One region of the Streptomyces sp. L2 genome, then DNA from elsewhere that is predicted to be linked to it. Evidence: riboswitches for the same ligand, from Rfam matches in the RefSeq annotation. Region 1 holds a riboswitch; each other region holds the start of a gene.

What was found. A riboswitch is a leader RNA that binds a small molecule or an ion and turns the genes downstream of it on or off. The one in region 1 is predicted to bind cyclic di-AMP.
Region 2: another riboswitch for cyclic di-AMP. It lies ahead of DBP14_RS30745 (C40 family peptidase); the one in region 1 lies ahead of DBP14_RS21240 (transglycosylase family protein).
Region 3: another riboswitch for cyclic di-AMP. It lies ahead of DBP14_RS36825 (C40 family peptidase); the one in region 1 lies ahead of DBP14_RS21240 (transglycosylase family protein).
Region 4: another riboswitch for cyclic di-AMP. It lies ahead of DBP14_RS03335 (LysM peptidoglycan-binding domain-containing M23 family metallopeptidase); the one in region 1 lies ahead of DBP14_RS21240 (transglycosylase family protein).

Annotation. Positions count from the first base shown of each region.
Region 1 is NZ_QBDT01000001.1:4,751,174-4,753,364, reverse strand. Features, by position in the region: gene DBP14_RS21240 (transglycosylase family protein) at 407-1,111, opposite strand; cyclic di-AMP (ydaO/yuaA leader) riboswitch at 1,116-1,288, opposite strand; gene DBP14_RS21235 (transglycosylase family protein) at 1,487-2,191, opposite strand, start outside.
Region 2 is NZ_QBDT01000001.1:6,848,836-6,851,026, reverse strand. Features, by position in the region: gene DBP14_RS30755 (ATP-dependent Clp protease proteolytic subunit) at 1-399, shown strand, start outside; gene DBP14_RS30750 (hypothetical protein) at 407-715, shown strand; cyclic di-AMP (ydaO/yuaA leader) riboswitch at 1,082-1,305, shown strand; gene DBP14_RS30745 (C40 family peptidase) at 1,309-1,782, shown strand; gene DBP14_RS30740 (ATP-binding protein) at 1,977-2,191, opposite strand, start outside.
Region 3 is NZ_QBDT01000001.1:2,940,510-2,942,700, reverse strand. Features, by position in the region: gene DBP14_RS36825 (C40 family peptidase) at 1-834, opposite strand, end outside; cyclic di-AMP (ydaO/yuaA leader) riboswitch at 842-1,014, opposite strand; gene pcrA (DNA helicase PcrA) at 1,298-2,191, shown strand, end outside.
Region 4 is NZ_QBDT01000001.1:741,381-743,571, forward strand. Features, by position in the region: gene DBP14_RS03330 (SGNH/GDSL hydrolase family protein) at 1-126, opposite strand, end outside; gene DBP14_RS03335 (LysM peptidoglycan-binding domain-containing M23 family metallopeptidase) at 273-1,178, opposite strand; cyclic di-AMP (ydaO/yuaA leader) riboswitch at 1,183-1,379, opposite strand; gene DBP14_RS03340 (alpha-galactosidase) at 1,652-2,191, opposite strand, start outside.

The sequences.
Region 1 (2,191 bases):
CTAACCGTCCCGGGCGCGTCGGCCACCGACCGACCGTCCCGTGGACAGGGAGACCGTACCCATTGTTCACCACCGGAACAAAGGGTCGGTGCACGGGGCACGGGAAAGGGGCGGGCAGGCGGCCGACGGTCGGTCGCGCAGACGGCCGGCGGATGGTCGGCCGGGGAGACGGCCGACGGACGGACGGTCGCGCAGACGGCCGACGGACGGTCGGTCGCGCAGACGGCCGGCGGGCGGTCGGTCGCGCAGACGGCCGGCGGATGGTCGGCCGGGGAGACGGCCGGGCGGTCGGGCAGGCGGCCGGGCGGGCGGGAGACCGGGGCGAACAGAACAGACCCCGCCCCGGTGCGTACGGGGGAAGACGCACCGGGGCGGGGAACCCGTGGGGACGGGGGCGGGCCGCTGCCTACTTCAGGTGCAGCTGCTGGCCCGGGAAGATGAGGTCGGCGTCGTCGACGATGTCCTTGTTCAGCTTGAACAGCTTCTCCCAGCCGCCGTCGACGTGGTGCTTCGCGGCGATGGAGCTGAGGGTGTCACCCTTGACGACCTTGTACTCGCCGTCGCCCTTCTTGACCTTCTTGCCGGTCGGGGTGGTGACGGTCTTCTCGCTCTTGGCGGCCGGACGCTCGGCGGAGCGGGAGGCGGCCTGCTGGTCGCTGGAGCGGCTGGTGGTGCCGCTCGACGAGGTGCTGTTCGAGGAGCTGCTCGACGACGTGCTCGGGGCGGAGCCGTTGTAGGGGGTGCTCGTCAGACCCGTGCCGCACACCGGCCAGGCGCCCTTGCCCTGGGCGGCGAGGACCTTCTCGGCGACGGCTATCTGCTGGGCCTTGCCGGCCTGGTTGGCCTGCGCGGCGTACTGCGTGCCGCCGTACGCGGCCCAGGTGGAGGCGGAGAACTGCAGGCCGCCGTAGTAGCCGTTGCCGGTGTTGATGGACCAGTTGCCGCCGGACTCGCACTGGGCGACCGCGTCCCACTGGGAGGCCGTGGCGGCGGAGGCGTTACCGGCGGCCATGAGCGGGGCGGCGACGGCGGCGCCGGTGACCCCGGCGAGAGCGATGGCGCGGGTGGCCTTGGACGGACGACGGTGCTTGCCCTTGCTGGAGAACAGCATGGATCGATCCCCTCACCGACGCCTGCGAGGTGAGCTGTCGGGTTCGGGCCGGTTGAGTTGCCCGGCCGCACGCCCGCTTTCGCGGCGTGCGGCTTCACCCCCAGCCGGTCCCAGCTCAACTGCTGGGCCCGGCACTTACCTTGGGTCCCCCGCTCCTGCCTGCGGCGCATGACGCGACGACTGTTCCCGGGCAACCGCTGGCAGGATTCGGCGTTGCGACTGCCGGGGCTCGTGGTGACGAGCGGTCCTGACCGTAGACACGCGATCCGGGGAATTTCAAAGACGATCAGGGCTTCTGAGACTCATCCCACACTTTCACCAAAACGGACATCACCGGGCGAAGCGGGGCGCCAACTGCCCCTGCCCCGCGTCCGCTTACGCCCCGACTCGCAGGGTCTGACCGGGGGCGATGTGGTTCGGGTCGGTTCCGATCGCCTTCTTATTGGTCGCGTAGAGAGCGTGCCATCCGCCGTCGACGTCAAGGGAGTCGGCGATGGAGGCGAGCGTGTCCCCTTCGCGGACGGTGTAGGTGCTCGCGTCACGGGAGGCGTGCCGGCCGGACGAGGCGTCATCCTGACCGTTTGTCACGCTTTCGTCCGCACTGTCCCCGCGGTGACGTCCACCACTGCTGAGCGCGCCGGTGTCGACCAGGCTCCAAGAGCTGCCACTCTGCCATGAATTGTCCGAGTCGCCGCTTCCAGGCGTGGCGGTGGACGCACTGTCATCACCCTGCGACGTCCCCGGGTCGGACGATGCCGACTTGTCGGACTTCGGGGTGTTGGTCCCGCCGTTGTCGCCGTCGCTCCCGCCGGCCCCGTCGGACGCGGACGGCGTACCGGAGCCGGAGTCGGCGTCCGAGCCCGTCCCCGAGTCCTTGCCCGCGTCGGGGGACGGCGTGGTGGAGGAGCCCGTTCCGGAGCCGGCGTCCGAGCCCGTGCCCGTGCCCGAGCCGGGGGTGGCCGGGGAGCCGGAGTCGGACGAGGACGGCGAATCCGGCAGGCCGGATGAATCGGAGGTACCGGCTGAATCACCGGAACCGGTTGTTCCGGACGAGTCGCCCGCGTCGGCGGAGCCGCCGGA
Region 2 (2,191 bases), 2.1 Mb from region 1:
TGCCTCGGGCAGGCCGCCTCGGCCGCGGCGGTACTGCTCGCGGCGGGGACACCGGGGAAACGGTTCGCTCTGCCGGGCGCGCGCATCGTGCTCGAACAGCCCTCCCTGTCCGAGCCGGTGACGGGCATGCCGAGCGATCTGGCCATCCAGGCGGAGGAGTTGGCCCGGGTGCGCGCGCTGATGGAGGAACTGCTCGCCCGGCACACCGGGCGCGGCGCGGAGCGGGTCCGCGACGATCTGGAACGGGTGCTCGTGCTGGACGCCCCGGCGGCCGTGGAGTACGGCCTGGTGGACGGCGTCGTACCGCGGCGCGGGGCCGCGCCGACCGTTCCGGGTACGCCGGGCGATCCGACCGCTCCGGGCGCACCGGGTGCTCCGGGCACTCCGGGCGCGCGGTGAGCCGCCGGTGCTGCCCGAGGAACTCCCGCCTCTGCCCGCGCTGACGCGCGCGGAGGGTGAGCTGGTCGACCGGTACCTGGACGTGGTCGACCTGCTGGGCCGCGTCAATCCGGCCCGGGACGCCGACACCTACCGCGCTCTGCGAGCCGCTCAGGCCCTGGTGCGCAAGGCGGAGGAGTTGCGGGACGCGCTCGCCCTGATGCACCGGCGCGGCGAGACGGAACCGCACGGGGAGACCCTGGCGCGGGCGATGCGCGTGCTGGACGGCGAGCGGCGCACCGCACGCCTCATCCTGCCGCCCGGCGGGCCGGGCTGACCGGTCCCGCCGGCCGATGCCAGGCTCGGCGGATCCGTCCCGCAGCTCCCCTCGGCACGTCGTTCGGGCCGGAGTTGAAACGGCCCGAACGACGGACCCACGTCCGGCGTATTTTCAGCATTTTTACTGTCTTTTTCGAGGGTCGGCCGGCTTGCGCGCCGAATTGGGCCGTTCGGCGCAGCCGAAGGTTTTGGGCCAGGTCCGGGGCCGCGTACGGCACCTGACGATGTCTCGAACACAGTGAAGTCCACCCGAACGGGCGAGTGGTGAGTAACGCCACAAAGGGGCGGTTCCGTTGGGATTTTCGGACACGTGTGAGTGAAGATCCCTGACTGACGACAAGCCCCCGCCGCAGCGGCGGGGCGGTCCGGGCGGACGCCGAGTCCTGCCGCCGCCCGGACGACCGGTCGACAGGAGTGGATCGGCAGGAGTGGAGGACCCGAGCAAGACGGGTCGCCGGCACGGACGTTCGTCGCAGACGGGCGGATGTGCCGCGCAGCCCTTGGGGTGAAGTCGCGAGAACGCGACCGGGCAACTTCGCCAGCCCGAATCCGACAGGTCATCCTTCACAGGCGGCTGACGAAGGGTTGCGCATGACTGCGCTCAATCGTGTCCCGTCGCTGATGGCACGTGCCGGTACGGCCTCTGCCCTCACCCTCGCCGCCGTGGGCGGCACCATCGTGGCGCCGGGTCTGTCCGCCGACGCCTCGGCCGCCACCATGGCGACGAAGGCCCTCCGGGTCGCGGCGTCCAAGAAGGGCTCCCCGTACCAGTGGGGGGCCACCGGGCCGCGCAGGTTCGACTGCTCCGGGCTCACGCTGTACTCGTTCAAGAAGGCGGGCAAGAAGCTGCCCCGCACGGCGGCGCAGCAGTACAACCGGACGCACCACGTCTCGGCCGACCACCGAAAACCGGGCGACCTGGTGTTCTTTCACTATGGATCCAGCGTCTACCACGTCGGCATCTACGCCGGGAAGGGAAAGATCTGGCACGCACCGAGGACGGGGGAAGTGGTGAAGCTGGAGAAACTCTGGACGAACCACGTCTGGTACGGCCGGGTCAGCTGACCCGGCTCCATGCGGTGAGCGGCGCGGCTCCGGAGGGGGCCGCGCCCGTGCTCTCCCGGGCGGGGGCCACGCGCCCGCTCTCCCTGTCGGGGGGGCCGCGCCCGTGCTCTCCCGGGCGGGGCCACGCGCCCGCTCTCCCGGACGGGGGGCACGCGCGTGCTATACCGCCGGCCCTTAGCGCCCGCCGGCCCGCCCTAGGTTTCCTGCTGGCCCGCGGCCGGTACCGGTTCCGCGGGGGCCGTCCAGGGCAGTTCGATCAGCACCGTCTTGCCGCCCTCGCGCGTGGGCCGGACCCGGAGCCTGCCGCCGCACTCGGCGGTGAGCCAGCGGATGATGACCATGCCGCGGCCGTTGTCCTGCTGGACGGCCGCCGGGAGTCTCTTCGGGAAGCGCGGGTGACTGTCCGTGA
Region 3 (2,191 bases), 1.8 Mb from region 1:
CGGCTCGACCGAACCCGGCAGGGCCGACGCCACCATCCCGGGCAAGGCGGCCGACTCGAACGGCCCCGGCAGTCCGGCCGACCCCATTGCCTCGGGAAGGCCGGCCGACTGCACCGATCCGGTCAACCCGCCGGCCTCGACCACCCCGGGCAACCCTGCCGGCTCGACGTTCCCGGGCAACCCTGCGCTCGGTGTCGTGGTGTCGGGCTGCAGGGTCGGCGCCGGGCCGGGGTTGTGCCAGGTCTGTTGCCAGCCGTGCCGTTCGGCTGCCGCCGGCCGCGCCGTCCCCTGTTCGGTCAGCCGGGACAGCATCCCGCGCGCGGTGGCGAGTTTGTGCTGGACGGCGGACTTGGCGGTCTGGAGGTCGTTCTGCGACGTGGCCGGCGAGTCGACCGCGGGGGTGGCGTCCAGCCGCCTCCGGACGGGCGCGGAGTCGTCGGCGGGCGAAACCTGGTCCGCGCGGGGCTTGTTGAGGCGGCCCGAGCGCCGGGCCACCTCCTCGCGCAGTGCGTCGAGGCTGCTGCGCTGCCGGCCGTCACGTTCCCTGGCCGCGTTGTACTTCGGCGCGTCGTACGTCCCCGCGTACTTCTCGGCGTATTTCTCCGCTTGCCTCTCCGCGTACTTCTCGGTCGCCGACTCGGCGTGCCGGTACAGGTCGTCGACCTTCTTCTCGATCTCCTCCCGGCTCGGCCTGCCGTCGTCGGAGGCGGCGGGCGCGGCGTCGGCCGTCTGGGACAGCACGGCCACGGAGGTGAGCGCGGCGGTGGCGAGTGCGGGGGTGCGGAGACCTGCTCCGCGCGCCCCCGCGGGGCGCGGCTTGCGGTGCGACGCCAAGGGTGGCGACTCCTTCCAATGTGCCGCCTACCGGGTTAGCTGTCGGGTTCGGGCGGATGGTTCGGAAGGCTGCCCTACGGCCCTGGCCCGGACGGGACAGGGCGATTCACCCCAGGATCGGTGGGTCCCCGGCTCCGGGCCCCGCTGTACGGGGGCTGCCGGACTCGGCGGGGGCCGCCCGGCCCGGCGAGGTTCACCGGAAGGGGTCGTGCGGCCCGAACGCAACCTAGCCAACTCGTGTGACTTCTGTGAAGGTCGATGCGTGATATGTCCGATACATTTTCGTTACCTCTGAGGATGAACGCGCTTGCCCCGCGCGGCGGTCACACACCGTCCAGCAGGCACGTTCGCAGCGTGAGGGAATGAACGGCCCGCGAGGCGGGTAGATCAACTCTTCGGGAATCCGGCCATGTTCCCGGGTCGGCGACCGGTTGTCAGTGGGGCGCCCTAGACTCGGAGAGCGATGAGCAGCCTCTTTGACGACAGCTTCCTGGCGGCCCTCCAGCCCCCCCGTGGGCACGAGGAGGAACCCCCGCCACCGCCCGAGGACGATCACGCTCCGGAGCCGCTTCCGGGCGATCTGTTCAGCGGGAAGTTCGACGTACCCCCGGACCGGGACGCGTACTACCGCGACGGCGCCCCGCGCCCCGCCATCGACACCGCCGCGCTGCTGGAGGGGCTGAACGACAACCAGCGCGCCGCGGTCGTGCACGCCGGCTCGCCCCTGCTCATCGTCGCCGGCGCCGGCTCCGGCAAGACCCGTGTGCTCACCCACCGCATCGCGCACCTGCTCGCCGAGCGGCACGTGCACCCGGGCCAGATCCTCGCGATCACCTTCACCAACAAGGCCGCCGGCGAGATGAAGGAGCGCGTCGAGCACCTCGTGGGCCCGCGCGCGAACGCGATGTGGGTGATGACCTTCCACAGCGCGTGCGTGCGCATCCTGCGCCGGGAGTCGAAGAAGCTCGGCTTCACCTCCTCGTTCTCGATCTACGACGCCGCCGACAGCAAGCGCCTGATGGCCCTGGTCTGCCGTGACCTGGACCTCGACCCCAAGCGCTTCCCGCCCAAGTCCTTCAGCGCCAAGATCAGCAATCTGAAGAACGAGCTGATCGACGAGGAGGACTTCGCGGCCCAGGCGACTGGGGGCACCTCCCAGACGGAGTCTGGGGGAGGTTTCGAGAAGACCCTCGCGCAGGCGTACGCCCTGTACCAGTCGCGGCTGCGCGAGGCCAACGCGCTCGACTTCGACGACCTCATCATGACCACGGTCAACCTGCTGCGCGCCTTCCCGGACGTCGCCGAGCACTACCGCCGCCGCTTCCGGCACGTCCTGGTGGACGAGTACCAGGACACG
Region 4 (2,191 bases), 4.0 Mb from region 1:
CCAGCCGACGAACGCCCCGTCGGGCCCCGGATCGCCGACGCCCTCGGTGAAGCTGTCCCCCACCGCCACGTACGACCCGATCGACCCGATCACCGATGTGTTGTCACTCTTCGAATCGTCTGCCACGTCGGACCATGATTCACCTTCGGATGTGACTTACGCGACCGTAGGCGGGGGTTGACGGACGGTGAGAAGTCCCACTGCTTATTCATTTGCCATTCAGGAATACTCCGGGGCAGCCGGGTCGGCCAGGACCACCGGGACCGGCCGGGTCAGCCGACGGTGACTCCGTGCCGGCTGAGGTAGGCGACGGGGTCGATGTCCGAGCCGTAGTCCGGGGTGGTCCGGATCTCGAAGTGCAGGTGCGGTCCGGTCACGTTGCCGGTGGCGCCGGACAGGCCGAGCTGCTGTCCCTCCGTCACGCTCTGCCCGGCGGACACGGAGAGCTGGGAGAGGTGGGCGTACTGGGCGTAGTGGCCGTCGTTCAGCTTGACGACGACCTGGTTGCCGTACGCGCCGCCCCAGCCCGCGGAGACGACCGTGCCGGCGGCGACGGACTTGACGGAGGTGCCGGTCGGGACGACGAAGTCGACGCCGGTGTGGTAACCGCTGGACCACATGCTGCCCGCCACGTGGTAGCCGGTGCCGATGGTGGCGCCGGTCACCGGGAGGGTGAAGCCGGTGGAGGGGGTGGCGGCCGGGGGCGGGGTCTGCGGCTTGGACGGGTGGGTGGACGGGGTCGCGGAGTGCGCGTCGGAGGACGGGTGGTGTGCCGCCGCCGCGCGCTTGCCGAGCGTGAGCTTCAGGCCGGGGTGGATCAGCGACGGGTCGTCGCCGACGGCCTGCCGGTTGTCGTCGTAGAGCCGGTGCCAGCCGCCGCGGACGTCGTGGTCGTCGGCTATCTTCGCCAGGCAGTCGCCGGACTTCACCGTGTAGGTGCGGACGCCCGGAGCGCGGTGCGCGGCCGCCGGCTTCGCGGCGGTCGCCTTCACCGCCGTGCCCTTGGCGGCCGGGAGGGCCTGGGTGACGTGCGCGGAACCGGACTGCGGGGTGGCGGCGTGGGCTCCGGCGGCCCCGACGAGCGGCAGGGCGAGGGCGGCGCCGCCGGTTCCGGCGACGGCGATGGAGCGGGTCAGACGCTGGGTCTTGGGACGACGGTGCTTACCCTTCGCGGGCATGGCGCATTCCTCTCCGGCGCCTGCGAGGTGAGCTGTCGGGTTCGGACTGGAGCTGCCCGGCCGCGCGGTGCGCGGCTTCACCCCGAGCCTGTCGCGGAGACCGGGACAGGCAGTCGTACCTGGTGGGTCCCCCGCTCCTGCCGTACACGGGTCATGTGTGTGGGGACTCCGGACGGCGGCAGGATTCGGCGTTCCGTCCGGAATTGGTGGCGAACGTAAGCGAGCGGGACGCACGGCGACAAGGAGCCGGTTCCCGCCTCCGCCGTTTCGGATGATCGGATACCGGAAAGCGCGGTCACCGTGCGTGCATGTCCGCGCTCTCGCTCGCCTCAATTGCCGCCGGGCGCCCGGACATTACGTGAGCATGACGTGCGACGGTCGGTCACCACTATGACGCTCCTCACGCACGCCATACCCACCTCCCCCTATTTCGTAGCGAGTTGGAGCGAAGCCGCAAAATTCGGGCAGACGACTCAGATGCGACACAGACGGAGAACCGTCGCATCGAGATCGCCGCGCAGCCCGGTCCGCAGACCGTGGTGCCGGAGGACGGCACCTCGGTGCACTTCGCCCGTTTCACGGCATTCGTACGACGCGGCCGGGTCGAGTCCGCGCAGCCGCAGGGCCGGGACCGGTTCGCCGTACCGCTGCGACTGGAGCCAGGCGAGCACCACCGTCTCGTCGCCGAGGACGTACTGGACGGCGCTGAGGCCGCCCGCCGGCGGGCGCAGCCGGTACAGGTCGCCGTGCTGGACGACGGGCCGTATCTCCTTGTAGAGGTCCACCCAGGCGCGGGCCTCGGCGAGGTCCTCCTCGCTCCACTCGGTGAGGTCGCCTCCGACGCCGAGGACTCCCGCCATGGCGCTGACGAAGCGGTAACGCAGGCTGCTCAACCGGCCGTTGAGCTGGCTGTTCGGGCTGTCGGTGACCCAGGCGGCCATGACCCGGGCGGGGTGGACCTGGCTGAACCCGTGCTGGATGGCGAGCCGGTCCAGCGGGTCGGTGTTGTCGGA